DNA from 2 places in the Pseudomonas sp. E315 genome. Region 1 is predicted to be linked to the other one. Evidence: riboswitches for the same ligand, from Rfam matches in the RefSeq annotation. Region 1 holds a riboswitch; the other holds the start of a gene.
The links. Region 1 has a riboswitch for manganese ahead of ACZRJQ_RS03755 (TMEM165/GDT1 family protein). Riboswitches for the same ligand answer to the same signal wherever they lie in the genome.
Positions count from the first base shown of each region.

Region 1 (14,737 bases):
AGCGATGCGCTGACTCGTGTGTTCAAAGACCCGTCGGTCGGTCGTTTGCTGGGCGAGTAACGCTGGCAAAGCAAAAAGCCCGAGTTCACTGAACTCGGGCTTTTTTGTGCGACTCAGGTTTAGGCCGCCTCAGCATACAACTCAAGCCGACTGACGCCTGTTAGCAAGTCTAGTTCGGGCAGGTCTGCGTGAGCATGGCCGCTGAGTGCGCAGTAAACCAGCCAGTGGCGGTCTTGAACGTTAAACGCCAAGCCTTCGATCAATGCCTGCTGCTCGTCGCTGGGAGCAATGAGATAGAGGCGATCCTGATTTTCTGCGTGCAGCATGACAAGCTCCGTGTCGGTGTTGAGGGGCCACAGAGTGACCTCTCTACATGACGATACGGTGACACAGAAAATTAGTAGGTCTGAAATGCTCCGCAGGAGCTGTCGTAGGCTGCGCTCTTTTAAAAGCCACAGCGTGCTTCAGCTCCTGCGGGTGATTACAGCGGCAAACCGGCTTTGATTCGGTACTGGTTACGCACAGGCATGGCGTACTGCAACACCAGATACGGCCGGTGCTCGGCAGGGCAGGCGTCCAGACGACGTTGCCATTCTTGCTGAGCTTTGGCCAGTTCGTCGGCGGGGAATACCTGGGCCGCGCTTGGCACCTGCAACTGCGGGTCAGCATCCGCCCATTGTGCGTATGCCAAGTAGTGCACCGGGAACAGGCGATAGCCGCTGAGAATCTGGCGATCCATTTCAGCCGCGAGCAATTTACTGTCCTCAAACGCTTCGGTAATCGGCGCTGCGAAGTTCACGTGAACACGGCCTTTGTAGCCCGTGATGCCGTTGGCGATGCTGGTGTCGTCTTCGCCGGGTGCCTTGCTGTAAGTGCCGGTGGTGGCGCGGATATAGAGTTCGCGGGCCTTGGCTTGATCACAGGGGTCGTATTCGTAGCTGATTGACACCGGAGTCATGTGCAGCGACTGAATGACCTCGGCGAACGGCTCGCTTTTACGGCTCATGTGGAACATCTTCAAAATCGCTGAGTCAGTACGATCATCGCCGTCTTTAGCGCGCCCTTCGGCTTGTGCGATCCAGATCGATTGGCAATCGTTGCGAATCGAATGGTTGATATAAGCCGATAGCAGTTGGTAGGCGGCCAGCTTTTCGCGGCGCCCAGTGATCGAGCGGTGAACGATGAAGCTCTTGTTCAGGCGCATCAAATCGCTGACAAACGGTTTTTGCAGCAGGTTGTCGCCGATGGCGATGCGGGGCGTTGGCAGCCCTGCGTGGTACACCGCGTAATTAACGAATGCAGGGTCCATCACGATGTCGCGATGGTTGGCCAAAAACAGGTAGGCGGTGCCCGATTTGAGTTGTTCAACGCCGGTATAAGTGACGCCATCGGTAGCGTGCTCAATGGTGCGGTCGACATACACTTCGACCTTGTCTTGCAAGGTGGCGACGGAGGTGACGCTGGCGAACTCTTTACGCAGACGATGCGCTATAAGAGGTTTTAACAACCAGCCGAACGCGCCAGCCAAGCGCGGGAAGCGAAAGTGGGTCAGGATGTCTAAAAACGCCTTGTCGCTGAGCAGCCGGGCCAGCACTGCTGGGACTTCGGCGTCGTCGTAAGGTCGGATGGAATCGAATTCGCCCATCATGCTCTCTTGTTGGAAACGGCTAGGGTAAGTAAACAGGGCAGGACAAAAAGAATAGCCCTGCAAATAGACCGGCGATTATACGCACAAGTCACTCTGGAGACCGCGATGCTTGAGACCGAACACTACGATTGCCCTTATTGTGGCGAGCCAGCCGAAGCCGTGCTTGATCTCTCGGGGGGGGACCAAACCTACATTGAAGATTGCCCTGTGTGCTGTCGGCCAATTGTATTCACCCTTCAGACCGATGGTCATGAGTGGATGCTGGATGTTCACAGCGAAAATGAGTAACAGGTGAGCAGCATGCAACGCATTTACGAACCCGAAAACTTGATGGAAGCCGAGCTTTTGCTGGGCATGCTGGCCAGCGAAGGCATTGAAGCGTGCCTTCAAGGGCGCGATTTAATAGGCGGCACGGGCGAGTTGCCCGCTTTGGGTTTGCTGGGTTTGGCTGTGGCCGACGATCAGGCGCTTTGCGCGCGGGAGTTGATCGATGCGTACAATGCCGCGTCGCCGGTGGCGGGCGATGAGCCCCAGAGCTTCCCTGACGTCTTGATTTGCTGAGACCGGCGCCTGCTTTTTCCCTGCTATATAAACAAGAGTTGTACAGCCCCATGTGTGGACGTTTTGCCCTGTTTCGCTGGAACCCGGCCTTTGCTGCCTTGCCCGGTTTCCCCGCAGATCAACAAGCCCAATGGAATATTTCGCCCAATGACTCGGTATTGATCATGCGCGCTGGCGCAGAGCCGGGGCAGCGAGAGCTGGCCCGAGCCCGCTGGGGGCTGACGCCCGCCTGGCTCACCGACCTGTCACGTACGCCCGCGCATGCCCGCGCTGAAACCTTGGCTGAGCAGCCGATGTTTCGTGAGGCTTTTCGTCAGCGTCGCTGCCTGATCCCGGCCAATGGTTTTTATGAGTGGCGCGGTACAACCCGCAAAAGACCGTACTGGCTAACGCCGGGCGAGGGCGCCTCGCTGTTTTTTGCCGGTATCTGGGAGGCGTATCCAGTGCAAGGGCACGTTTGGCTGAGCACCGCGGTGGTGACTCAGGCGGCGGCCAGCCAGCGTCGCCCACTGATTTTGGATGAGGTTGGCCAACAAGCGTGGCTGGACCCGCAAACGCCACTTCACGTTTTGCAAGCTTTGCTCGCCAGCCCGCAAGCGCCATTGCGCGAACGGCCATTGGCCAATCTGGTGAACGATCCCAAACTCAATGCACCTGAGTGCCTGACACCGGGCTGAGGTAGGATACGTGCCATCTTTAGGGAGAGTCGTGATGGGTAAGTTAGCGATAGTGTGCGCGGTGGGTGCCGGGTTGCTGCTCGGCGGCTGCCAGGCGGTCAATACCACCAATGCGGGAGCGGTAGGCGTTGAGCGAAAGCAGTACATGTTCAGCATGCTGTCGAGTCAGGAAGTTGACCAAATGTACGCACAGTCGTACCAACAAACCGTGAGCGAGGCTGGCACCAAGGGGGCTTTGGACAAGACAAGCGCCAACGCCAAACGACTGCAAGCCATCGCCAACAGGCTGATTGCCCAAGCGCCAGCTTTTCGCCCGGACGCCGCGCAATGGAACTGGGAAGTCAACTTGATCAAAAGTGACGAGCTCAACGCCAACTGTGGGCCGGGCGGCAAGATCATCTTCTACAGCGGGATTATTGATCAGCTCAAACTGAGTGATGACGAGATCGCTGCAATCATGGGGCATGAAATTGCCCACGCCTTGCGCGAACACGGCCGTGAGTCCATGTCAAAAGCCTATGGCATCGAAATCGCTAAACAGGGTGCCGGTGCATTTTTGGGCTTGGGACAGGACAGCCTGGCGCTGGCCGACACCGTAGTGAACTACAGCCTCACACTGCCCAATAGTCGCAGCAATGAAAACGAAGCCGATTTGATTGGTCTGGAGTTGGCCGCGCGTGCGGGCTACAACCCGAATGCAGCGATTACCCTGTGGCAAAAAATGGCTCAAGAATCGCAAAGTGCTCCGCCCGAATTCATGAGCACTCACCCGGCTTCCAGCAGCCGGATTGCGGCGCTTGAAGCGGCAATTCCAAAGGTTATGCCGTTGTATCAGCAAGCCCCCAAAAACTGACAAAACCACGCATCAGAGATGCCGCAGGCTGCGGCATCTCTAGCGCGTGGTTACGTGCTTTTTACACCCAGCCACTAATGGCCATTGCTTTGTACACCGCCACAGCGGCCAGTACGAAGAACGCGGTCGCCGCCAAGCGGCGGATCAGGGTAAGCGGCAGTTTGTCAGCGGCAAAGTTACCCGCCAGTACCACCGGCACGTTGGCAATCAACATGCCCAGCGTGGTGCCGATAATGACTAGCCACAGATCTGGGTATTGCGCGGCCAGCATGACCGTCGCGACTTGGGTCTTATCACCGATTTCTGCGATGAAAAACGTAATCAGCGTTGTCACGAAAGGCCCGTACTTGCGCGCTGTGCTGGCTTCGTCGTCATCCATTTTGTCTGGTACCAGGGTCCAGAGTGCAGTGGCGGCAAAGCTGGCGGCCAAGATCCAGTGCAGTGTGATATCAGTGAAGAAACTCCCGACCCACGCGCCTACGGCACCGGCCGCCGCATGGTTAGCCAGCGTCGCGGCGACGATGCCGGCGATGATCGGCCAGGGTTTACGAAAGCGTGCGGCGAGAATGAGTGCGAGCAGTTGCGTCTTGTCGCCGATTTCGGCCAAGGCAACGATTGCGGTAGGAACGAGTAAGGAGTCGAGCATCATCAGGTAAGTTTCCAGGGGCGGGTCGACACGGCTATGACACGTACAGCCTCCCCGCCCCGGGTAAGGTGTTCGTGTCATAGGTCTTGTCAAACCCTGGTCCGTCTGTGCGGACACCTGGGTCGCATGCACCATGGTCTGTTGACCAAGTATGTTGACGCATGCCGGATGAGCGTGGGGCTCAAAGGAGACTACTCCCCTAGGACGGAGCGGATTCTGCCTAGGCAAACCCGATCCGGCAAGCCCTGTTTTTCAAAATGTGTTAGCGGCGTTTGGCGCTGTAGATCCGAAAACCCTGACCTTCACCCTTGACCGAACACACGCCAAAATGCTCTTCGATCAGTGGCTGATAGCGCAAAAAGCTGTTGGCCACAATCCGAAGTTCTCCCCCTGATTTCAGATGTTTGACTGCTTTTTGCAGCAAGTTCTCTGTCGCGTGGTAATCGGTATGAACACCGACATGAAAGGGCGGATTGCTCAGAATGGAGTTCAAACCCATTGGCGCCGCATCAATGCCGTCACCGGTAATGACTTCGCCTTCCAGACCGTTGGCGGCCAGTGTCAGGCGGCTGCTGGCGGTGGCAAAGGCATCAACATCCAGCAAGGTGACGCTGTTATGCGGGTAACGACGCTTGACTGCCGCCCCCAACACACCCGCGCCGCAGCCGAAGTCGAGTACGTGGCCGCTCGGCAGTTTGTCCAAATGCTCCAGCAATAAGGCGCTGCCGCGATCCAGTCTGCCGTGGCTGAAGACCCCCGGCAGGCTGACCACTTTCAGTGGGCCTTCGGTCAGCGGCAGTTCGTAATGTTGGGCGAGCTCTGCCAGCACAGGCGCCGCGGGCGCAGTCTCCACAGTGACTTGCCACAGCTGGCAATGCCGCGCGCTGTCCAGCTTGCGCGGTTTGCCGAAAGGGACGAGCTGTTTGGACGCACCTTCGATGCCGCCTTTTTTCTCACCCACCAAAAACACATCGGCGCCGGGCAAGCGCGCGGCCACGGCCTTGAGCACGTAATCGCTCAGCTCTTTGGACTTGGGCAAAAACACCACGGCGGTATCGAATGTGCGCTCTGGCACTTCGATGCCAAAGTGCACACGGCCTGGGTAGCGGGCGTCCAGCGCGGCTTGATCGCCCGCATGCCAGCACCAGCCGTGAGCGTTTGGCAATTCGCCAAGCAGTTGATCGGGCGGCAAGCCGACTAACAGCAACGAGCCTTGAAAGTAGTCAGGCTGACGAAGCAGTACTTCACTGCGCGGATCCATAATCTGCTCCTCAAAAAGGGGCGCAGTTTAGCAACTGACGACCCGCAGCGCTGTAGCGTTGAAGAACGCTTGGGCGTTTTCGCTCAATTGCCCCACGATTCGCTGCCGAGCCTCACGGCTGCCCCAGGCACTGTGCGGCGTAATGATCAGACGTGGGATGTCGGCAGCCAGCAGCGGGTTACCTTCGCGAGGCGGCTCAACGCTCAGCACATCAGTTGCTGCGCCACCCAGATGGCCGCTGCGCAAGGCGTCTGCCAAGGCTTGTTCGTCGATCATGCCGCCCCGGGCGGTGTTGACCACAAATGCACCGGGCTTGAGCAGTGCGAGTTCGCGAGCGCCGATAAAGTGGCGCGTGTGTTCGTTGAGCGGGCAGTGAAATGTCAGGGCGTCGACTTGCGGTAGCAGTTCATCCACGGACAGTCGATCAGGTCGTGCAGGGCGGCCGGGAATTTGTCCGATTAACACGCGCATGCCAAAGGCTTCGGCCAGTTTGGCCACTGCGCTGCCAAGTTCACCGTGACCGAACAGGCCGAGGGTTTTGCCTTCCAGCTCGACGATGGGGAAGTCCAGCAAGCAGAACTGTTTGGCCTGCTGCCATTGGCCCTCGGTAACGGCTTTTTGGTAGTCGATCAAACGTGTGGCCAGCGCCAGCAAGAGCCCCAGCGTGTGTTGTGCCACCGACGGTGTGCCATAACCCTGGCAATTGGCAACGGTGATGCCTTGGGCGCGGGCGGCTTGAAGGTCAACGTTATTGGTACCGGTGGCTGCCACCAAAATCAGCTTCAGGTCGGGGCAGGCCGCAAGTGTTTGGGCATTCAGCAGGATTTTATTGCTGATAGCGATGCCAGCACCCTGCAAACGCTCGACGACGTTATCGGGCGTGGTGTCTGCGTACAGTTGCAACTCGCTGAAGCTGCGGTGCAGCGGGCCGAGGTCAAGATCACCCAAATCCAGTGAGGTGTGATCCAGAAACACTGCGCGGCGATTGTTAGTCATCAACTGTCCCTTTTGTGCTGTCGAGTGAAGGCGTAATGTGGCGAGCCTAACAGAAGAAACAATTTGTAATGGAGCCGTGCATGTACTGGACAGAATTCTTGACCGTTGCCTTGATTCACTTACTCGCCGTGGCGAGCCCTGGGCCGGATTTTGCCGTGGTGGTGCGTGAGAGCGTGACTCACGGCCGTCGTGCGGGCATGTTTACGGCGTTTGGTGTGGGCACCGCCATTTTTGTGCATGTGGGTTATTCGCTGCTAGGCATCGGGATCATTGTGTCGCAGTCGATTGTGCTGTTTAACGCCCTGAAATGGCTGGCAGCGGCGTATTTGCTGTACATCGGCATCAAGGCACTGCGCGCCAAGCCAGCAGATCCAGCCGCTTTGGCTGCGACCTTGCCGGTCGGTGAGCGCACCGCACGCGGTGCTTTTACTTCCGGTTTTGTCACCAACGGCCTGAACCCCAAAGCGACCCTGTTTTTCCTGTCGCTGTTCACGGTGGTTATTAACCCCCACACGCCGCTGTCGATTCAGGCGGGTTATGGCGTATACCTTGCGGTCGCAACAGGCGCTTGGTTTTGCATGGTTGCCATGTTATTTAGCCATCAGCGTGTGCGCACCGGCTTTGCGCGCATGGGGCATTGGTTTGATCGCACTATGGGCGCGGTGTTGGTTGCGCTGGGCGTGAAGCTGGCCTTTACCGAGATGAATTAATCAATATTGGTTTGTCGTCGCTGGCGCAGGCTGCGATGGGTTGCGAAGCAACCCGTTAACTTGAAAATCCCACTATCGCTTCGCAGCCTGCACCAGCGACTACGACGATCTGCGTTCACACGATCTTGTCAAAATCTGGTTTTGCTTCATCCTTGCGGGCTTATTGCTTTCAGCCCACGGAGAAGTATCAATGCCCTCAGTCAACCGGTTCTGGCGCCGAGTCAAACTGCCGCTGGCAGTCAGCCTTGCCTCGACGCTCGCCGGGCCTGCATGGGGCGTAAGCTTCAATATTGGCGAAATCGAAGGTCAGATAGATTCTGAACTGTCGATTGGCGCCAGTTGGTCCACGGCTAAGGCCGATCACCATTTGATCGGGGCCAATAATGGTGGCAAAGGTCACTCTGAAATCTCGGACGACGGCCGTTTGAACTTCAAACGAGGCGAAACCTTTTCAAAGATCTTTACCGGCATGCACGGGTTGGAACTCAAATACGGCGACAGCGGCCTGTATGTGCGGGGCAAGTATTGGTACGACTTTGAGCTGCAAGACGACAGTCGCCCCTTCAAACCCATCAGCGACAGTGGCCGTAAAGCGTCCGCGCAATCAGCCAGCGCGCAGTGGCTGGATGCGTTTGTGTATCACAACTACGCCATTGCCGATCAACCGGGTGCTGTGCGCTTAGGCAAGCAAGTAGTGAGCTGGGGCGAAAGTGCGTTTATTGGCGGGGGAATCAATGCGATCAACCCGACAGACGTATCAGCCTACCGGCGACCGGGTACTGAACTTAACGACGGGTTAGTGCCGGTTAATCTGTTTTATATCTCGCAAAACCTCACCGATAACCTGTCCGCCGAGGCGTTTTATCAGCTGGATTGGGAGCAGTCCGAGGCCGATAACTGCGGCACATTTTTCTCGCAGTCCGACGTGATTGCCGACGGTTGCAGTAATAACTATCGGGTGCTGAACAAACGCTCGGCGCTGAATATGGCTGATTTGGCGGCATTGACGTCTGCGGGCGTCGATGTGAACGGCGAGGGCGTGTTGGTGCGCCGTGACGCTGATCGCGATGCGCGTAACGGTGGGCAATTTGGTGTGGCCATGCACTATGTGTTTGAGCCGCTGGACACTGAATTTGGCGCGTACTTCATCAACTACCACAGCCGCGACCCCATTATCAGCGGGCGTGGGGCTTCGCAGTCGGCGTATAACGCGGCTTCGTCCTCAGGCGGTTTGGCGCCGATGATTGTCGCGGGCAACTCAAGCTATTACGTCGAGTATCCCGAAGACATTCGTTTGTACGGCTTGAGCTTCAACACGACCTTATCCACAGGCACGGCCTGGAAAGGCGAGTTGAGTTATCGTCCCAATGCGCCGGTGCAACTCAACAGCAACGATGTGCTGTACGCAAACCTCACACCGCTGCCTGGTTTTGGCGATGCTTCCCCGCTGAGGGTAGTCCCGGGGGCTGATATTCAAGGTTATCGGCGTAAAGAGATCAGTCAGTTTCAGACTTCGCTGACACACATCTTCGACAATGCAATGGGCGCTGATCGTCTGACATTGGTGGGTGAAGTCGGTGTTACCCACGTTGGTGGGCTTGAAGGCAGCTCCAGCCTGCATTACGGGCGCGATCCGGTGTTTGGCTCATCGGGTAACGAGGGCTTTACCACGGCGAACGCGTGGGGTTATCGCGGCCGAGCAGTGTGGGAATACAACGGCGTGATGGCTGGCCTGAACCTCAAACCTAATCTGGCATGGGCGCATGATGTCAGTGGCTATTCGCCTGCCCCCGACAACACCTTTCAGGAAGGCCGGAAAGCCATCAGCCTGGGGCTCGACGCCGAATACCAGAACACCTATACCAGCAGCTTGTCGTACACCAACTTTTTTGGTGGCCGGTACAACACACTCAGCGACCGGGATTTCATGACGCTGAGTGTGGGGCTCAAGTTTTAAGCAGCAGCCACCAGCCCGAATGCGGGCTGTTCACGGCGCACTTTGTTTAGCGGGATGATGACCAGCAGCAAGGTCAACAGCACAGTAACTGCGATGCCCCAAGCCGCCAGGGTGAAACCGCCCATAGAGATCAGGCCCCCGGAAATCGCGGGGCCTACCGCCAGGCCCAAGCTCAGAAAGCTGCTGGCGGCCGCCACGACCCGCCCTTCGCGATCAAGGGCTGCGGCCAGCCCTGTGAGGTAACTCAGGGCGTAGAAATAGGTGATGCAGATGGTCATCACACCGATGGTGTAGAGCGTTTTGGAATGTTCGCCCAGTACATAGCTCAAGCTGGTGCCGCCGGTCAGCAAAATCGCCAGAATCACCGGGGTGCTAAGGCCGAAGCGTTTACCGATCATGGCGGCCAGCAACGGCCCGATCAGCCCGACCATCGATTGAACAGACAGTAATATGCCGAGTTCCTCGCCGCTGTAACCGACCATGGTGCCGATCCGCTCGACAAACGCCCAGCCCATTGTGTCCCGTGCCTGAAACACAAACATCGCGAGCATCATGCAGATGGCTGGCAGACTCAGCAGCACATTGCCCGAGCCAGCGCTGACGGTATGGGTTTGGGCCTTTGGTGCATGCTGAGGCATAAAAGGAATGGCCAGCAGCATGACCGCCATAGTTGCTGCCATCGCGTAATACAGCCCTGGCAAACCATACGCAGCCATTACTTTGGCGTAGCCCAGCATCACAACAATCATGAGCACCACCGATAACACGTTCATGTGCCCGGCGATTCGGTCAGGTTGTTTGGCACTGGCCACACAGGCGTTGCCGCACGCCAGTGCAAGGCCTGCGCCGATACCCGCCACGCAGCGTACGGCGGCCAAGGAGTAAAGGTCAGTCATGCTCGCGCTGACCACGTTGGCGACAATGGCCAACAAGGTTCCGGCTATCGCCAATGTACGGCGCGGAGCGCGGCCCATCAGGGGGGCCACCAGCAATGAAGCAAGCATGGTGAAAATGAATTCGGCCGACATCAAAATGCCAGCTTGGGCCTCATTAAGATTGAGGTCGTGGATGATCGCACTGATCAAAAAGGGCAGCGCCCAAAGACCGAGCAAGCCGACACCATAGGCGGAGGCTGCCGCGGAGAACACCAGGCTCCAGCTCTCAGGCAGGAAGTTTCGTATTGTTTTCATGGGGTGATCCCTGGGGGGTGAGAAACAGACCAGTGCGAAAAGCGCGCCATATAGGCGCGCTTTCAGGCTTGGGGTTTATTGTTGGCTTTCGTCAACGGGCGTGCCGTCGTCGTATTGCGACAGCCAAGTGACCATCTCGTCGCGGTAACGGGTGAAGCCCTTGTAGTCGACCAGTTCCTGATCCAAGTCGCGGATCACGCGGTGCATGCGCTTGGCCCATTGTGGGGCGAACTCGGCCAGTTGTTTGAGGCTCACCAGATAAGTGCGAACCGGGAATAGCACGGCGTTACTGCGCGGCAGGCGGTGCAGTGGTTGCAGCTCGACGCGCAGGTTGACCAGATCACCGGCGTTTTCGGCGGTTACGATGGTGCGATCCGGCGCCCAGTCGGGCAGGGTTTCGGCCGAGGTTTCCAGGCGTGGATTAACGGTGATCGACCAGTTGGTTCGGCGTACCGGGTGGCCAGGGCGCAGGCGCAGCAAGAACTTGAGCGCACGTTGCAAAATACCCATTTCGTGCAGTTTTGGAACCGGGCCGTGGAACTCCATGAAGCTCATGCCCAAGTTAAAACGTAGCGAGTAATCGGCACGCTGAGTAGCCATGCCGGCGCCCATGATCAGGGTTTCGTCACGTTCTTCCAGCAAGATGAACTCGCCCTGAGCCTGACGGGTGATGTATTCCATCGGGTCCATCGGCAAGGTGCTGGTGTCGCCAAAGGTGAACGTCTGGTTGATCTGCAGCGGGCGGTTGATCCAGTGCCACTGGCTGCCGTTCTTCTCCAGCGTGAAGTGCTCGGGGAAGTCCCGCGAGTAAGACTCCATCAGCAGTTCGAGCAAGTCCCACTGTGCTTCCATCATGTGCGGCAGCGCAGCGTAATGAACGCCTGGCTCGTTTTTCAGGGTTTCAGCGCGGTGATGACACTCGGAGATGTAGTGCTCGTCGATATCAAACTGAGCGCGCAAGGCACCTTCACCGAACGGTACATGCGGCTCCACGTTCATCGAGTACATGTACTCGTCTTCCGGGTAAGGGAAGGGCAGGCGGGTCACGGCTTCGCGGCTGTTGCTGTAGGTGTAATCGCCCGAATAGGTTTCGATAGGCTTGAAAGCAGTCATAACAGAACGTCCTATATTAGAGATCTACGACCAAACGGCTGCAGGTGGCGCGGGATACGCATGGCATGAATTTGCGCTTGCTGAGCTTGTCTTCTTCGCTCAACCAGTCATCGCGGTGATCGAGTTCACCGTCGATTTCCAGAACTTCGGTTTCGCAGTAGCCGCACGCGCCGCCACGGCACAGGTAAGGCACCTGATAACCGGCTTGTTCGGCCGCTTCGAGCAGCGATTGGTCTGGCGGGACTTCCAGGGTTACGCCTTGGCGTGCAAGGGTCACGGTGAACGGCTGGCCATTGGAGCCTTGCTCCACGAAGCGTTCGAAATGCACGTGGCTGTCGGTCCAGCCCAGATCGCGGGCGCTGTTCAGCGTGTCGTCGATCATGCTGTCCGGGCCGCAGGCGTAAACATGACTGCCGAGCGGGCGGTCGGCGAGGATCGCGCGAATGTCCATGCGTGGGCCTTGGCCTTGCACGTAGAGCGTGACTCGTTCGCCGTAGCGGGCTTGTAACTCCAGCCCCAGAGCCGTGTGTTCCGGCCCGCGAACGGCCAGATGCAGTTCGAATTCAGCTTGCTTGAGCAACAGTTCTTCGAGTTGGGAGTAGACCGGAGTAATACCGACGCCCCCTGCGATAAACACGTGCTGGCGTGCGTGTTTGGCCAGCGGAAACAGGTTAGCCGGCTGCAAAATTTGCACCGTATCGCCTTCTTTTAACTGCTCATGCAGGTAGCGCGAGCCACCCCGACCTTCGCTGACGCGGCGTACCGCGATCTGGTAGGCGCTGGAGTCATACGGCGAGTTCATCAGCGAGTAAGCGTTGCGCAGGTTTTTCTCGCCGTTGGGCACCAGCACCACCACGTGACTGCCGCCGGAGAATGCAGGCAGGTGTTTGCCTTGCGGATCTACCAACGTGAAGCGCTTGATTTCTGGGGTCAGGCTCTCGATGCGTGCAACCTGAACGCTGAGGGTTCCGTTGTGGGTACTCATGTGTCCAGCTCCTCGGCAGGTGGCAATTGGCCCGGGACTTCACCATCGGCCTTGATCCCTTGGAAGGCGGCGAGGCGGCGGGAGTAGTGGTCACGCACGACCAGATTGAGTTGGCAGCCGGGGCAGGTGAACAGGCGTTGGGTGACGTTTTCGGTGTAGGTATCGCAATGCACACACCACACGCGGCGTACTAAGGTGCCGCTGTGTTCGCGCAGCACTTCATCGCGGTTCAGGTCTACCGCGTTGGCGGCCTGCATCGCGGTGCCGATGAAGGTTTCCGAGCCGCTCAGGTACAGGCGAGTGCCCATAAAGGCGTTGCCCAGTAGCGTGCGCAGTGCATCAAGCAGGGCCTGATTGCTTTCGAACACGCGCAGCTCTGCGACCTCGCACTGTTGCAGCGCGTCCAGATGGTTGTGTCCGGAAAAAGATTCGGTGGAGTACAGCAGGGTGCTGTTTTGGCGCTGAGCAGGGGTCATCTCCTGAATCAGTCGCAGCATGGCTGTACCGCCGCTGCCCTGACCTGCGATCAGATGGCGCAAGCCACCCGCCATAGGTTGCAGCAGGTCATAGACCGGGCGGCTTTTGATGCCGGTGATAAGCATGGTTACACACCTCTTGATACGTTACCCACGGCTGGGCCGGACGGTAACAATGACGGCTGTTTTAGGCTCGTGCAGAGTGCAAAGCAGAACCTATGCCATATTTCATCTTGTTTTATATGTTTTATCGCTGAGACCTGATTTGAGCGGCATTTCCAAGCGGGGGAAAGGATAATCTCGGTGTTCGTCAGGTCTCTTACTCGAATTGTGCGCGCCGTAATGGTGCGCGCAATTCGATATGTGCTCGTTTAAGGTGCTGTTTAGTGTTTGAACATCACATGCCGAACGCAGGTGTAGTCTTCCAGCCCGTACATGGACATGTCCTTGCCGTACCCGGATTGCTTCATGCCGCCGTGGGGCATTTCGCTGACCAACATAAAGTGTGTATTGACCCAGGTGCAGCCATATTGCAGACGGGATGCAAGGCGATTGGCTCGACCTACATCGTTCGTCCATACCGAAGAGGCCAGGCCGTAATCCGAGTCGTTGGCAAAGGCCAAGGCTTGGGCTTCGTCAGTGAACTTGGTAACGCTTACAACCGGGCCAAAGACTTCGCGCTGAACAATTTCGTCGTCCTGGTGGGCGTCAGCCAGAACTGTGGGCTCAAAGAAATATCCAGGGCCATCGACCCGATTGCCGCCGGTGATGACACGAATATGCGGGAGGGCTTTGGCGCGGTCGACGAAACCAGCGACGCGTTCCAGATGATCGCGGGTGACCAGTGGGCCCAGTTCGGTTTCAGGATCGTCCTGCAGGCCGTGGCGAATACTGCCCACTGCGGCGCCGAGTTTTTGTACAAAGGCTTCGTAAACACCTTCTTGCACATACAGGCGGCAGGCGGCCGTGCAGTCTTGACCCGCGTTGTAGAAGCCAAAAGCGCGAATGCCTTCAACTGCGGCGTCGATGTCGGCATCGTCAAAAATCAGCACCGGGGCTTTGCCGCCCAACTCCATGTGGGTACGTTTTACGCTGCTGGCGGTAGCGCCAACGATACGCGCCCCCGTGGCGACCGAGCCGGTCAGGGACACCAAACGCACTTTAGGGTGAGTCACCAGTGGCTCGCCGACACTCGGCCCACGACCAAACAGGATGTTGACCACGCCAGCCGGGAAGATCTGCGCGATGAACTCGGCCAGTTTCAGGGCTGTCAGTGGGGTTTGTTCTGAAGGCTTGAGCACTACGCAGTTGCCCGCGGCCAGCGCAGGAGCGAGCTTCCAAGCCACCATCATCAGCGGGTAGTTCCAAGGGGCGATGGAGGCCACGACGCCCAAAGGATCGCGGCGAATCATCGACGTGTGGCCCGGCAAGTACTCACCACCTGCAGAGCCGGTCATGCAACGGCTGGCTCCGGCAAAGAAGCGGAACACGTCGGCGATGGCCGGAATTTCATCGTTCAAGGCGGCTTGATAAGGTTTACCGCAATTCAGCGATTCGAGGCGAGCGAGGGTTGGCGCTTCGGCTTCGATGCGATCCGCCAGTTGCAGCAGCAGGTGGGCCCGCTCTTTCACTGGGGTTTGGGCCCAGCCTTCAAATGCTTTGTC
Region 1 is NZ_JBUZPJ010000002.1:85,678-100,414, reverse strand. Features, by position in the region: gene ACZRJQ_RS03790 (YajG family lipoprotein) at 1-60, shown strand, start outside; gene ACZRJQ_RS03785 (hypothetical protein) at 120-326, opposite strand; gene ACZRJQ_RS03780 (1-acyl-sn-glycerol-3-phosphate acyltransferase) at 482-1,648, opposite strand; gene ACZRJQ_RS03775 (CPXCG motif-containing cysteine-rich protein) at 1,754-1,936, shown strand; gene ACZRJQ_RS03770 (putative signal transducing protein) at 1,949-2,209, shown strand; gene ACZRJQ_RS03765 (SOS response-associated peptidase) at 2,260-2,886, shown strand; gene ACZRJQ_RS03760 (M48 family metallopeptidase) at 2,921-3,739, shown strand; gene ACZRJQ_RS03755 (TMEM165/GDT1 family protein) at 3,801-4,385, opposite strand; yybP-ykoY riboswitch at 4,477-4,598, opposite strand; gene ACZRJQ_RS03750 (methyltransferase) at 4,648-5,646, opposite strand; gene ACZRJQ_RS03745 (2-hydroxyacid dehydrogenase) at 5,674-6,642, opposite strand; gene ACZRJQ_RS03740 (LysE family translocator) at 6,723-7,352, shown strand; gene ACZRJQ_RS03735 (DUF1302 domain-containing protein) at 7,543-9,309, shown strand; gene ACZRJQ_RS03730 (MFS transporter) at 9,306-10,499, opposite strand; gene ACZRJQ_RS03725 (heme-dependent oxidative N-demethylase family protein) at 10,575-11,612, opposite strand; gene ACZRJQ_RS03720 (PDR/VanB family oxidoreductase) at 11,629-12,597, opposite strand; gene ACZRJQ_RS03715 (dimethylamine monooxygenase subunit DmmA family protein) at 12,594-13,199, opposite strand; gene ACZRJQ_RS03710 (gamma-aminobutyraldehyde dehydrogenase) at 13,457-14,737, opposite strand, start outside.

Region 2 (14,737 bases), on a different contig from region 1:
GATGGACAGGTTGAAGACGACTTTTAAGTCGCTTGATTTGTCACTACTAAACGGCCCTTGTGGCCGTTTTTTGCATTCATGAGTGAGGCTTTATGGTGGTTTTTAGGCTGTTTAACCTTGGTTTTGGTAGCGGTTTGCCGGGTTCTTATAACCCGCAGGAATTTATCGTACCGAACACCCAAGGCCGCTATCGGCCTGAGCTTGAAACCCCCCTCGGATGGGAGTACCGTCTGCGCCTTACACGAGCAGCTTTGTAGGATCGAGCAAGAACGTCGATTTGAATCAAGGATGTTCAAAAGCAAATTCAGTAGTTGAGCGCTTTAAATTCGTGCTCCTACGCCAACCTAATTCTGGCGCCGTTTGTCCACATGCCAAAAACCAGTGCAACGCTGCTGATCATTGATGACGACGAAGTAGTGCGCGCCAGCTTGGCGGCCTATTTAGAAGACAGCGGCTTCAGCATCCTTCAGGCCAGTAATGGCGTGGAAGGTCTTCAGGTGTTCGAGCAAGAACGGCCAGATTTGGTGATCTGCGATTTGCGCATGCCGCAAATGGGTGGCCTGGAATTGATTCGTCAGGTTACACAGCGCTCTGCGCAAACCCCTGTCATCGTTATTTCGGGCGCAGGCGTGATGAGCGACGTGGTTGAGGCGTTACGCCTTGGTGCCGCAGATTACTTGATCAAGCCGCTTGAGGACCTTGCCGTACTGGAGCATTCAGTCCACCGGACTTTGGATCGCTCACGTTTACTGCTTGAGAACCAACGCTACCGAGACAAGCTCGAATCTACCAATCGGGAGCTCGAAGCCAGCTTGCATTTATTGCAGGAGGATCAGAATGCAGGCCGTCAGGTACAGATGAACATGCTGCCGGTCAGTCCTTGGTCAATTGACGAGTTCAACTTCGCGCACCAGATCATTCCCTCTCTGTATCTGTCCGGTGATTTTGTGGACTATTTCAGGGTCGATGAGCGGCGCGTTGCGTTCTATCTTGCCGATGTTTCCGGGCATGGCGCCTCCTCGGCGTTCGTGACTGTGCTGCTTAAATTTATGACGACCCGCCTGTTATTCGAGTCAAAGCGCAATGGCACTTTGCCCGAGTTCAAGCCCTCAGAGGTGCTAGGGCACATCAATCGCGGCCTGATCAATTGTAAGCTGGGCAAGCACGTCACTATGGTGGGCGGTGTTATTGATGAAGAAACAGGCATGTTGACCTACAGCGTTGGCGGGCACCTTCCATTGCCGGTGCTGTATACACCTGACAGCGTGAGCTATCTTGAAGGGAGAGGGCTGCCGGTCGGGCTGTTTAATGAAGCAACTTACGAAGATCATATTCTGCCGTTACCACCAGCCTTTAGCCTTACGCTGATGTCGGATGGGATTTTGGATCTTTTGACTGAGCAGACGCTCAAAGAGAAAGAAGCTGCTTTACCTCAATTGGTAAAGGCAGCAGGCGGCAGCCTGGATGGTCTGCGTCAGATTTTCGGATTAGCTACGCTCGGGGAGATGCCGGATGATATCGCCCTGTTGGTGTTGAGCAGGAATCTTAAATGAGTACCGGTAGAATTCAGTTTGCCGAGCAAGATGGCACTTTCATTTTGAAGTTTGTAGGTGAAGTGCGCCTAACCTTGTGTTCAGCACTGGATGCGACAATCGAGAGGATTTTCACGGCGCTGAACTTCTCAGCCATCGTGATCGACCTGACCGAAACCCGCAGCATTGACAGCACCACTCTCGGGTTGCTGGCGAAGCTGTCGATTTTGTCTAGACAAAAAGTGGGTTTATTGCCAACTGTCGTCACCACCCATGAAGACATCACCCGGCTTTTACAGTCGATGGGTTTCGATCAGGTGTTTAACATCATTGGCAAACCGATTCCATGCCCCGAATGCCTGACAGACCTACCTTCTCAAGACCAGTCCGAGGAAGTTGTCAGGGTGAAAGTGCTTGAGGCTCACAAAATCTTGATGGGCCTTAACGACTCTAATCGCGAAGCCTTTCATGACTTGGTGAATGCGCTTGAGCGTCATTAAAATACCGCTGTAAAAGGGGCCGTCATCATCCATGAACGGCCCCTTTTAGTTTTCGCGGTTCTTAACGTCCTTCAAGCAATTCTGCAGCTTGATCCAATAAAGCCAAGGGGTCTTTAGCTTTATGAATATCAACTGAAAGCAACTGACGGAAGCGGCGTGCGCCAGGGAAACCTTGACCCAGGCCCAAAATATGCCGTGTGATGTGATGCATGGCGCCGCCTGAAGCAATATGCGCTGCAATATAAGGGCGAAGTTGCGCCAAGGCTTGTGCGCGAGAAATCACAGGGGCAGCAGAGCCAAACAGCTGTTGATCGACTTCGGCCAGGATGTAGGGGTTATGGTAGGCCTCACGACCGAGCATCACACCATCGAACACCTGCAAATGTGCTTTGCATTGTTCCAGGGTCTTGATGCCACCATTGAGGATGATTTCCAGCTCGGGAAAATCAGCTTTCAACTGAGCTGCAACGTCATAGCGTAGAGGCGGAATATCTCGATTTTCTTTGGGAGAAAGCCCTTCCAGAATGGCAATGCGCGCATGCACTGTGAAACTCTGGCAGCCCGCATCACGCACCGTACCTACAAAATCACACAACTGCTCATAACTATCGCGCCCGTTAATACCAATACGGTGCTTGACTGTAACGGGAATGGAAACGGCATCCCGCATTGCCTTCACACAGTCTGCTACCAGTACTGGATGCGCCATAAGGCACGCGCCAATCATATTGTTCTGCACCCGATCACTTGGGCAGCCGACATTCAAATTGACTTCGTCATAGCCGGCATCTTGTGCCATTCGGGCGCAAGCCGCTAAATCTGCAGGCGTACTCCCACCTAGCTGTAACGCGAGAGGATGCTCTGTCTCATCGTGTCGTAGGAAACGCTCAGCATCACCGTTCAACAAAGCGCCAGTCGTGACCATCTCGGTGTAAAGCAACGCATGCTCGGAAAGCAAACGCAGGAAGTAGCGACAGTGGCGATCTGTCCAGTCCATCATAGGGGCAATGCTAAATTTTCTGGAGGGCTCTGAGCGTTCTATAACTGGTGTTTCAGCAGTTTTGGGGTTCATTTTTTCGGTCGATGGTGGGCGCGATTTGGACGGTATTCAGCTGTTTTAAACGATGTTCCAAGCCTCAGCTCTAAAGCTAGCAATGAAGCATGTCTTGGGAACGATCGATCCGAGAACAAAAGATGGCGAGTAGCAAGCGATTCCAATCTGTTACGGCGCAATGGGACGGAGTTTATCAGCAAAGTCCGAGCTTCGACCGCAAGTATCAGAGTAAGGCACTGCTTAACCGATGCGAAGCCGAGCGAATGGGTTTAGTCCCTAGCCGTCGAAGAGAGCAATAGGGAGTGCGATCTCAGATAGGCGGTCATGTACTGAGTCTCACGTACTATCAAGCCCAAACAGGTTTGTGAGTTCTGCGAGAGTTTGAGCTTTAAAGATCAGTTCTCAGGGGTGATGATCGGCTCAGGGCTGGTATCGGTAGCCAATTTCAAACGGTCAGCTTTACTGACGTACGTAGACTTGCGGCGCGGTGCCAATTTAGCACTGGCCTTTTTTGCATGAGCTTTTAGTAACTGCTTTATTTTTTTCTGACGGTTCATAGGTTGTACTCGGGATTTTGATTTCGCGAATGATATCAGCTTAAAGTCTTCAACCAGATCCCTAGGGCGCCCGCCAATATGCGTCTTAACAGGAAAGGGTAGTTTTTTTGCACTCAACGCAAGTGGCATTCTCGCTAAGGACAGGCATGGACATTCGATTGGCACAAACAGAAGACTGGATGCTATTAAAACAGGTTCGGCTTGCAGCGCTTTTAGACACACCGACAGCATTTGGCGTGAGTCATCACACGGCGGTTGATTACACTGACGAGCAATGGAGGGAGCGTGCCTCGCCAGAAACTAGGACGCAGTTTTGGTTAGCCATTAAGTGTGGTGAGCCTATAGGGATGGTCGGCGCCGGGGTGAGTGAAATGAACCGCTACAACCTGATAGGTATGTGGATCGAGCCCCAATCAAGGGGCTCTGGCGCAGCAGCGCGTTTGGTTGATGCGCTTAAGTCTCGCGCGTTGCAGCTGGGGCATAAGCACGTCTACCTAGATGTATCCCCGGAGAATGCAAGAGCCGCCAGCTTTTACCTAAAGCAAGGTTTTGTCTTTATGGATGAATGGGAGCCATTAATGAGTCATCCCCATATCATGGTGCAGACAATGTGTTGGTCACACTGCTGACAGATGCTCATAAAGAATTGTGGCACCGACGATCATCAAGACAACGCCGCCGATGACCTCTGCGCGCTTACCTACTACGGTGCCGAGTACACGGCCCAACATCACACCAATAGTGACCATAACGGTCGTGGCCAAGCCAATAGCTGCAGCGGCAACCAAGATGTTTACGTTCACAAACGCGAGCCCGACACCTACGGCCAGCGCATCAATACTTGTGGCAAAGGCGGTGACAGCCAGTATGAGAAAGGAATGCTGGTTGGGTTTATCTTCTTCTGCCTCTTCGGGCTTCATACCGTTATGGATCATGTGCAAACCCAGCACTAAAAGCAGCGTGAACGCAATCCAGTGATCCCATGCCTCAACGTATTGGGTGGCGACTTGGCCAATCCCCCAGCCCACAATTGGGGTGATGGTTTCAATCACCCCAAAGATCAGGCCGGTACGCAGGGCTTCGATAAAACGCGGTTTGTGCAGGCTCGCGCCCTTACCAATGGCCGCTGCGAAAGCGTCCGTCGACATGGCCAGAGCGAGGAAGATGAGGGAGATCGGGTTCACGGTTAACGTCCAGTCGGGCTATGAGTCAACGACACAGCCACGCGCCCGACTTTAGGCATGGATGCATCGTTGGTCTCGCCAACCAGAAGGTGTTCGCACCACGGCTTGCAGCCGAGAATGTTGATGCGAACGCTCTTTAACCGTGGTCAAGAGCAGGCTACTCCCCAACAAGGGCGGCCACTATAGCCACGTAAATGTGAAAAAACATTAATTTTTTTTGGATTGGCTTGATGAACTGGCGTGTTGAAGGCTGGTAGTAATGAGGGGCCAGCGGTTCGCGCAGAGTAATAAAGGTCATATCTATATACGCTTTTTCCCAGTGCAGTCGGTGTAACGTCGCTCCTTATTCACCAGCAATAAGGATATTGCCCATGATCGTTACATCAGATGAGTCACACATCACAGCACTTGCTGAATCGTCCAAACTCCAACAATTGCAGCAACAGTTTGAGACAGACCCGGGGCTGCGTGTCATTCAAAAGAATTTGCCCAATGCTTTCAGCCAGGCTTCGGCCGAAGACCTCGAGGGCTACAGGCGTGCGTTACGGGCCAGTAGACGCGCAAGGGCCGAGCTGAAACAGCGGCTCAAACCTCTTAAAGGCCTGTCCGATTTCGCCAGACCTCTGTTGCAACAAGCGTTGGACGCCCGCTTTGGGCCAGGATTAGAGCCTGACACCGACACGTTGTTTCATCCCACGACCAGGCCCAGCGGTGCTACTGGGCCTGCTACGCGGTTGACCTTGCTGGAAGCCGCTCTGCATAACTTTGAACGTGCAGAGTCTAGTAGTGGCGGGTTTCCGAACGTTGCCTCGATCAATAAAGGTGCTGCGGGGAAACACCCCAAAAGCATTCGGCCCGAAGACTTCGCTGACCTTTGCCGACACTTGAATATCGGCAGGAAATATCAGGATCACCTACACGATGTGCTGCAGCCAGCCTTACCGCCGGGAGATTCGCCGGCTGGCCCGCGACACAGTGTCCAAAAAATCATCACTGCTAACGACCAAGCAGATATGGAGCTGTATGCCCGGGCCGCGTGTTTACGCAAAGATATCAGTGCATCAGCCCTGGCGGCGGTGCTGGATGTGATTAAGCGTGGTTCTAACGCGATGTTCAATGATTTGCCGGTCGCGTTCGAATACATACAACTGTTTGGAGTCGAAATTCCGCGTGTTGTCATTATCAAACCACGAGCGACCTGGACACTCACTCAAGTTCCACTGGTGCTCTATGTTGCCCAAGACCCACGTACACCCTTTAAAGAGTTCGCCACCCGGACTGAACTTGAGGATGACCTGCGCAGTCGCTTGATGAGCAAATCCTATAAGGTATTTTTTGCCCGGCTTATGGGGGAGCGGGTCAGGGCGCAGTTTTTCAGTCAGTTAAACCGGCACTTGCTTAAGCTGGTTCCCACGGACGGTGATTGGTTCACCAAGGGCTTATGGCACCACGCGCCCGATCATAATGCCGATCTGCGTTTAGAAACCTGGCCGATAGACGAGGAACTGCTCCCAAGGTTTTATAGGCAGCAGATTGATTTGATCAAGGACAATGCGAGATTTGTGGCGGTGCCGACGGAGGACGAAGACGCCAAAAGCCGTCAGGAGCGTTTACAGGCCTGGTTCTCTATTGGCATGAATATCGCCAATGTCGCTTCGTTTTTGGTGCCAGTGCTTGGCCAGATAATGATGGTGTACGCCACGGTTGAATTAGTGGGCGAGGTGTATCACGGCCTTGAGGATATTTCTGATGGCGACTTTGAAGAAGGTTTTGATCATCTACTCAGCGCCGGAGCGAACATTGCGTTCATGGCCGCTCTTGCCACGGCTGCTCACGGCGCCATACCTCCCGAACCACCGCCCATCACCAGCAACAACTTTGTAGGGCAGGTGGTGCCTATCACGCTTGGCAATGGCCGGGTACGCCTGTGGAAGCCTGACCTTGAACCGTTTCAATCGAACATTGAAGTGCCCAGTGACGCCCGCACCGACCTCAGCGGCGTGTTTGAGCAGAATGGGAAAAAGTACCTGAGCATTGATTCGCGCCAGTACGAAGTCACGCTTAACAAGACTTTGAATAAATGGCAGATCAAACATCCTTATCCAGATGCTTCGTTTGCTCCCACGCTTGAGCACAATGGCGTAGGGGCTTTCCGTCACGCGGGGGAGTCGCCTCAAGAGTGGGCGAAGGAAAAGTTGTTCAAACGCCTTGGTCATTCGGTGTCGGGCTTGTCGGACACCGCTGCAGAACAGATATTAAGCGTCGTTGATGTTGATGAAGTGCTGTTGCGTCAGGTTCACGAACACAGCGCCATCCCGCCGGGGCAACTGCACGACACGGTCAAGCGTTTTCAGCTGGATGCGCGTCTTGAAAATACTCCCATTGAGCGATCTGGCAACACGCGCGCCGAGCTTTTCGAGCAGCAATACGCTGCCAGTGAAGTATCGGACGATCCACAAGTTCAGTTAATACAACGCCAGTTTCCTACTCTGCCAACAGCTGTTGCAGAAGACTTAGTGGCCAGCTTAACCCCAGAGGAAATGCCTGATTTTCTCGGCGCAGACCGTATTCCGATGCATATCAGCGAAGCGGCTGTATGGCAGCAACGCCAAACTCGGCTGAATCGCGCATTTGAGGGCTTTTATTTGGACTCTGTGATCAACGCTGACACCGAAACCCTCAGCCTGCGCCTGCTGGAGAAACTCCCCGGCTGGAGTGGGCATGTACGGCTTGACGTGCGCCAAGGTTCACCGCGAGGTGCGTTGCTGGACAGCATCGGCAATCCATTTGCGACTGATTTTAAAATCCTGGTCAAATCCAATGGTCGTTACCAGGCATTAGATGCCTTGGGTAATGAGCTTAATGGCATCCACAAAGTGGGGAATAACCTATGCGATTCAATCCTTCACGCCCTGCCTGATCCATCACGCAGGGCCTTGGGTTTTCCACACGTCGGGCAAGGCCCCGAACTGAACGCCGCGTTGGCAAAACTAGCCATGACGGATCGCGAGCAGGCATCGCGCCTTCTTGGCATGCGCACCACCCGGCTCAAGTTCAACCTGCCTGAGCGGATGAAACAAGGCCGATTGGGCTATTTCTTGAGCGGTAGGGGGCAATTGCCTGAGTTTGTCAGTGACGATTACTTTTTGGACCGCATCAGCTTGCTTGAACTGAACGCCGGTTTGGCACAGGACGTACTGGCGGGCTTTCGTCGCGAAGGGATGTCCAATGCAGATATCAGGGCTCGGCTCGATGTGCTTTACGATGAGCGTCGGGCACTGCGTATCAGCCTCGACCAATGGTCCCTGACATCCAGTGAACTGTTAAATCCAACGGATAACAGGATGCAAAGTTGGTCACGAATCGGTGAGGCCATTCTTCAACATTGGCAAGCTATCAATTTTCCCGGTGCGCCTTCTGGTGTGGCCTTGCGCCTGGAGGACGTGCAATTGGGTGATTTTCCCGGGCAACTTCCTGAGTTTTTTTATTCGAGGGTTGAGCGCTTGCAACTCTCTAATGTAGTTGCCCATCCTGGCGAGCCAGGTTCTTGGCTGGGAGGCACACTCCTGGAGTCAGAGGTGCTTGGGAGGTTTTTGGGCCGTTTCTCGCACATCACGGCATTGGAAGTCAGCAATCCGGTGTCATCAGAGCTGCGCTCCAGCTTCAGTTGGGGGCATAACCTGCCCCGAGAGGTTTGTACTCAACTTCCTCGTTTAAGGGAGCTGAGCCTGATCAATCAGAACGTGAGTATTAATGCCCAAACGCTGAACCGTTTTGGTCAGATGCAGTACCTCGAAACCCTTGATCTGAGTGGGAACTCAAGCATGTTGGGCCCTGTAAGGGGGCCTATTCATCTGAGTTTGAGGCGACTTGGACTTGATCGTATCGGGCTGGTTCATTGGCCAGACTGGCTCACCGAGTTGCTACCCAATCACATTGGTGAAGTGTCATTAGTCGACAATCAGATTGCTAACTTGCCGAGTGAATTGATGCGTACTGATGTTCAATCAGGGCCAACTTCGCTAATCAGGCTGCAAGGTAATCGACTGTCACGTACGGAGATGATTGAAGCGAGTCTGTATGGAGCGTCATCACATCGTGCTGTCAGGATTGATCCAGGCGCACCCGCCGAGCTTCACTCGCGCATTGATCTTTTATTGCGTGAGCAAGCTGAAATAGAAACAGTGCTCGATGAATGGGCTCACGCCTCAACCTCGCGCCAACCGTTGAGTGCTGCAGCTATCAGCGAGCGGCAAGCGCTTGGCGTGGCGTTGCTTGAGCACTGGCGCGGCAGTGTGGCAGGTCGTGCTTCACGCGCGATTCTTATTGATTCGGTCGTGCTTGCAGAGTTTCCTCAACATTTACCCGAGACGTTCTATCGCAACACCAGTGGTCTGTTCCTGCGAAATGTAGTGACCGATAACCAGCAGTTAAATGTTTTTTTGTCCAGATTTTCAGAACTCAAAAACCTGACGATGGTGGGGCATAGTTTGCCTATGACCGCGCCTCCTCAGGTGTTGGGCGAACTGGAAAATCTCAATACGCTGGCCCTGATTGATCAAGGCATGCTGATTGACCAAACCTCAATGGAGTCTCTAAGCAGCCTGAGGCAAGTCAGGAACTTGGATTTAAGCGACAACACGTTAGGTGAAATCACCTTCTCGCCAGCTCTTGACCGTCATTGGGAAACCTTGACGTTGGATAACGTAGGCATCAGTGCTTGGCCTCATTGGCTTGACTCTCTTTTGCCGGGCAGTATTGATGTGCTGTCGCTTGAAGGAAATCAACTGACGGAACTGCCCGAAGACATCGTCAGAAATCGACGTAATGAAGCCGCGCATACCGAAATCTCGCTGGGCGGTAACCCTCTGTCGCGCGACACAATGATCCGTGCCCATACCAGTGAACGTGACAATTTTCGATCCTTTGGCTTTTATATGGACTTGCCCGCCGATATTCGCGCAATGCCTCCCGAACGTGCATGGTCCTCGGGAGAGTCAGAGGGGGAGCAAGGATCGAACATTGAATATGATTCCGAATCCAGTCATCACAGCCACGGGGCTACTGGAGCCGAGTTTGCGACTCCAGCAAGCGTCGATCAGTGGCTTGAAGGGACCGCGCAGGAGCGCCTTGAGCAACAGGCCGTGTGGGGGCAGGTGGAGTCGGCCGGTGATGCATCACAGCTCTTGGCCTTGATTGGGCGTTTGCGCGAAACCGCTGACTACCTGAGAGGCCGGGCTGCATTGGGCCAACGGGTATGGCATGTGCTGGGGGCTGCTGCAAAAGATCCGCAGTTGCGCCAACTGCTCAATACGATGGCGCAAGAGGCGATTGCCAGCCGAACCTGTGGGGACGGTGTGCGCTTGGAGTTCAATCAGATGGAGGTTCAAGTATTTGCCATCGATACGCTGCGTGACATTCCAGCGCTGGAGCGGGGGCCAAACTTGTACCGTCTGATGCGCAGGTTCTTTCGTTTGGATGAAGTCGATCGTCTCGCTCGGATCAATGCCGGCGGCAGGGATCAGGCTGAAGTTCGTTTAGCGTATCGCTTGAGGTTGGCCGAGCGCCTGGATCTACCGTTGCCCCCCGCACGCATGCTTTATCGCACAGCGGCCGCGGTGACAGAGGACGAGCTGCTGAATGTTGAAGGCTTAGTGCTGGCCAGTCAGGACAGCCCTACGTTTTTGGCCAACATGGTGAGCCGGGATTCTTGGATCGCGTGGTTACACGAGGCGTACGCCTCAGAGTTTGCTGAACTCAATGCCACCTTTCAGAGCGAAAGGGCACGGGTTGAGGACGATTTTCCAGAGCTTGAAGGCGCGTATTTTGCGCGGATCGAAGCCCTTGCCGCCGAGCAAAAAAGCCGTGAGGCGCAATTGATGGAACAACTGACTTATCGGGAGGGTATGAAGTACAACGGCTGATTCGTTTTACCGGTGCTTGTGGCGCCGTAAGGCTCAAACGCCGGCACTGCTATGCAGGGCGGGCGTTTGAGCATATAAAGCCTAAGGTTGAGCGAGGGGTAACGTAAGGCCCAGTGTTCAACTCATCTGCCTTTGGTCGTAACCCTGCTGGCCACCAAACGTGGTTGGCAGTTGAGGTAGGTCGAGGATTTTAGCCAGCGTTGGTCTGGATACCAGGCAAACATGAATTGACCGTCCTTGAGTTTATCGACCACCTGACGCGCCACTTGTGGTCGCACAGCCGGGCAGCCCAGGCTGCGGCCGATGCGCCCCTGACGTTCACTCCATAGCGGATTTACATAGTCAGCAGCGTGAATAACGATGGCCCGTTCACGGGCGCGGTCATTAATACCGGGCTCCAGACCGTCCATGCGTAACGAATAACCGTGGCTGCCGTTGTAGCTTTCTTGGGTGCGGAACAAACCAAGGCTGGACTGGAAGCTGCCTTCGCTGTTTGAGAATTGAGTGGCAAAATTTTCGCCGGACTTTTGCCCGTGAGCGACTAGATCACGCAGTACCAGCTTCTTTTTCGTCAAATCGAAAATCCACAAACGGCGTGCTGTGGAGGGTTGCGAGTAATCAATAACAGCTAGGTGCTGTGCCTGTTGGGCGCCATTATTGACGGCGCACTGCATGGCGCTTAAGGCACTTTTTAATGCTTGGGGATTGAGTTCTGGAGCCGCCTGGGACAGGCTGTTGAGCAGTAAAGGGCTAGAAGCATTAGCGGCGTACGCCGGGCTGCAGATGGCGCCCAAGGCTGTAACTGCCAGACAAAGCCGGCGAAAAAAGGTCAGCATGTGATGAAAATCCCCCTGTTGATAGAGCGTCTGTAATCGCATCGGTACCGTGGCAACCTTGTTTAAGATGCTAGCCTTACGGTGTTTTGCGACTGCGCATGCGGTTGACTTTCAACCTGATACTCATGGACTGGAGTTAAGCAGTTGTTCAAAAAACACGCATATTACTTCAGCATCGCCTTGCTCGCTGTGCCACTGGTCGCGATGGCAGAGCCGTTGCCCATTGATACCGCTAACCCACTCCAATTGGCGCTTACTCAATTACCGCAGGCGTGCCCGAGTTTGGCAGCGCATGTGGACGCGCCGACACAGCAGTTGTTGCAGGCGTTTTATCAAGCACAGAACTATCAGCAGATATGGTCTGTCGATGGGCGTTTGATCGATCTGCAGTCGGCCTTACCGACACTGGCGGATGATGGCCTGGACCCGCGCCACTATTCATTGCCTAAGGCCAATGGGCTGTGTGCTGATATAGAAATCAGCCAGCGTTATTTGCAAGCTTTACAGGATTTGCATTACGGCCGTTTGAACCAGTCGCGTTTGGAGCCGGTATGGCATGCCACAGAAGTGCCCCGTGATCGGCAAGCCGAGATTCTGGCCATCGCTGAACCGGGCCTGCACAACGTGGCACAGGCTTTCGAGCAGGCGCGGCCTACTCTTGAACTTTATAAAAACCTGCGCCGGGTTTATGCCCAGCAACGACAGCTACCCTTGGCGCAATGGCAACCCCTGCCAAGCGGCCCTTTGCTGCGTCCAGGTATGCAAGATGCGCGGGTTCCGGCGTTGGCCCAACGGTTGCTGAGTGAGGGCTACTTGAATCATCAACCTGTATTGAGTGCCAATACCTACACTGATGAACTGGCGGCGGCGGTAAAAAGTTTTCAGCTCAGCCATTCGCTGCAAGCCGATGGTGTGATCGGTGAGGGCACGCTGAAAGAGATGAACGTCAGCCCCTCAGTACGGCGTGAGCAGATGCGCATTAATCTGGAACGTTTTCGCTGGATGGCTCAGGATTTTGAGCCCACCAGTTTGCTGGTCAATGTGCCCGCCGCCCATTTGACTGTTTATCAAAACGGTATGCCCGTTTGGCAAACCCGCACCCAAGTTGGGCGTGCCGATCGCCAAACGCCTTTGCTCAAATCCAGGGTGACACGCCTGACCCTGAACCCAACCTGGACCATCCCTCCGACCATTTTTCGTGAAGACAAACTGCCGCAAATTCGTCGTGATCAATCGTTTCTGAGCAGGCACGACTTGCAGGTGCTCGACAGCCGCGGGCAACCTATCGCGGCGCACAATGTTGATTGGGATCGCCCGGGCAACATTCTTCTGCGTCAGGGCGCTGGCCCACGAAATCCATTGGGGAAAATAGTGATTCGCTTCCCTAATCCGTTTGCTGTGTATTTGCACGACACGCCCAGTCAAGCGCTGTTCAGTAAAGGCCCAAGAGCTTTCAGTTCGGGTTGCGTGCGGGTTGAGTCGGTTTTTGAACTGCGTGATTGGCTGGTCAGCCCAGCCGAAAAAGTGCGCACCGAACAGTTGCTGAGCACCGGCCTGACCCATGAGTTTCGGCTGGGTACACCGGTTCCCATTCTGATGACGTACTGGACTGCGCAAGCGGACGAAAACGGCAAAGTTGTGTTTGCCCCCGATATTTACGACAGAGATCGCGCCTTGATTGCTGCACTGGCCAACACGCGCTAACCCATAAGCGCAGAAGCGGGCGGGCGCTTGTCGTCCGGTCAAACCTGCCTCTACTATGCAACGCCCGATTATTGACCGTGGAGTGATGCGTATGGACAGCTGGCCAGATTCACGTTTTATCGAGCTGGTGGGTATCAGCGCGCCAATTATTCAGGCGCCTATGCTAGGTGCTGGCGCACAGATGATGATTGGCGTTGCCAAGGCGGGTGGGCTGGGCTCTTTGGCGTGCGCCACGCTGAGTCTGGAGGCCATTCGCGCTGAGGTTCAGACCTTTCGAGATGCCTGCGACCAGCCGCTGAACCTGAACTTCTTTTGTCATCCAGCCCCGCAATATGACGAGGCCCGCGCTCAGCAGTGGAAGGCACTGTTTAAGCCCTATTACACGCAGCTGGGGGTGGATTTTGATGCCCCAACCCCGGTATCGAGCCGCGCGCCCTTTGATGAAGCGACTTGTTTGTTGGTGGAAGAGTTACGCCCGCAAGTGGTCAGCTTTCACTTTGGCCTGCCGTCGCCTGAATGGGTTGCTCGCGTAAAAAACAGCGGCGCGAAAATCCTCAGCTCCGCCACCACGGTTGAAGAGGCTCAGTGGCTGGAGCGCAATGGCTGCGATGCCATTATTGCGATGGGCCTTGAAGCCGGCGGTCACCGGAGCATGTTTTTAAGCAGTGAGTTGAACACTCAGCTAGGAACATTGGCTTTAGTCCCGCAGATTGTTGATGCGGTATCAGTGCCGGTGATTGCAGCGGGCGGCATCGCCGATGCGCGTGGGATAGCGGCGGCATTTGCCTTGGGTGCAAGTGCCGTGCAAATCGGTACTGCTTACCTGTTTTGCCCGCAGGCCAAACTGGCTCAGCCCCATTACCGCGCCCTGCGCGAGGCCGGTTCGAGTGATACCGCGCTGACCAACCTGTTTACTGGGCGGCCTGCACGCGGCATCGTTAACCGCGTGATGCGTGAACTGGGGCCGATCAACCCTTTGGCCCCTGCGTTTCCTTTGGCGGGCGGGGTGTTGTTGCCACTCAAGGCCAAATCTGAGCCAACAGGCAGTGGCGACTTCATCAACTTATGGGCAGGGCAGAGCTTTGCACTGAGCCCCGGGCGTCGTGCCGAACTGTCATCCAATGCGCTGACCCAATGGTTTATTGACGATTTTTTTGCTCGCTCCAACGACCCGCGCTGAGCAAGCTTCATTAGGTGCTCGGGGCTGCGTGAAGGTAGCCAATGTGGCTGGCGTGGGTTGAGGCGCGAATTAGCAACACAATGGCGCCAACCACAGGCAAACACACCAGCAGCAACCCATAACGCAACGATTCAACGCCAAACAACGGTTGCAGCGCATCACTGAACAACCCGGCCAGCAAAGGGCCGACGCCGATACCCAGCAGCGTTGAAATAATGGTCTGCAAGGCCATTGCCGTGCCTCGACGGTTGGCTGGGACTAATTGG
Region 2 is NZ_JBUZPJ010000001.1:573,653-588,389, forward strand. Features, by position in the region: gene ACZRJQ_RS02710 (MlaA family lipoprotein) at 1-27, shown strand, start outside; gene rssB (two-component system response regulator RssB) at 369-1,553, shown strand; gene rssC (anti-sigma factor antagonist RssC) at 1,550-2,032, shown strand; gene dusA (tRNA dihydrouridine(20/20a) synthase DusA) at 2,094-3,104, opposite strand; gene ACZRJQ_RS02730 (DUF2986 domain-containing protein) at 3,482-3,643, opposite strand; gene ACZRJQ_RS02735 (N-acetyltransferase family protein) at 3,790-4,272, shown strand; gene mntP (manganese efflux pump MntP) at 4,261-4,827, opposite strand; yybP-ykoY riboswitch at 4,832-5,000, opposite strand; gene ACZRJQ_RS02745 (NEL-type E3 ubiquitin ligase domain-containing protein) at 5,262-10,751, shown strand; gene ACZRJQ_RS02750 (murein L,D-transpeptidase catalytic domain family protein) at 10,874-11,587, opposite strand; gene ACZRJQ_RS02755 (L,D-transpeptidase family protein) at 11,732-13,291, shown strand; gene ACZRJQ_RS02760 (NAD(P)H-dependent flavin oxidoreductase) at 13,383-14,471, shown strand; gene ACZRJQ_RS02765 (spinster family MFS transporter) at 14,482-14,737, opposite strand, start outside.
Region 2: it holds a riboswitch for manganese, as region 1 does, so the genes downstream of both, mntP (manganese efflux pump MntP) here and ACZRJQ_RS03755 (TMEM165/GDT1 family protein) in region 1, are expected to answer to the same signal.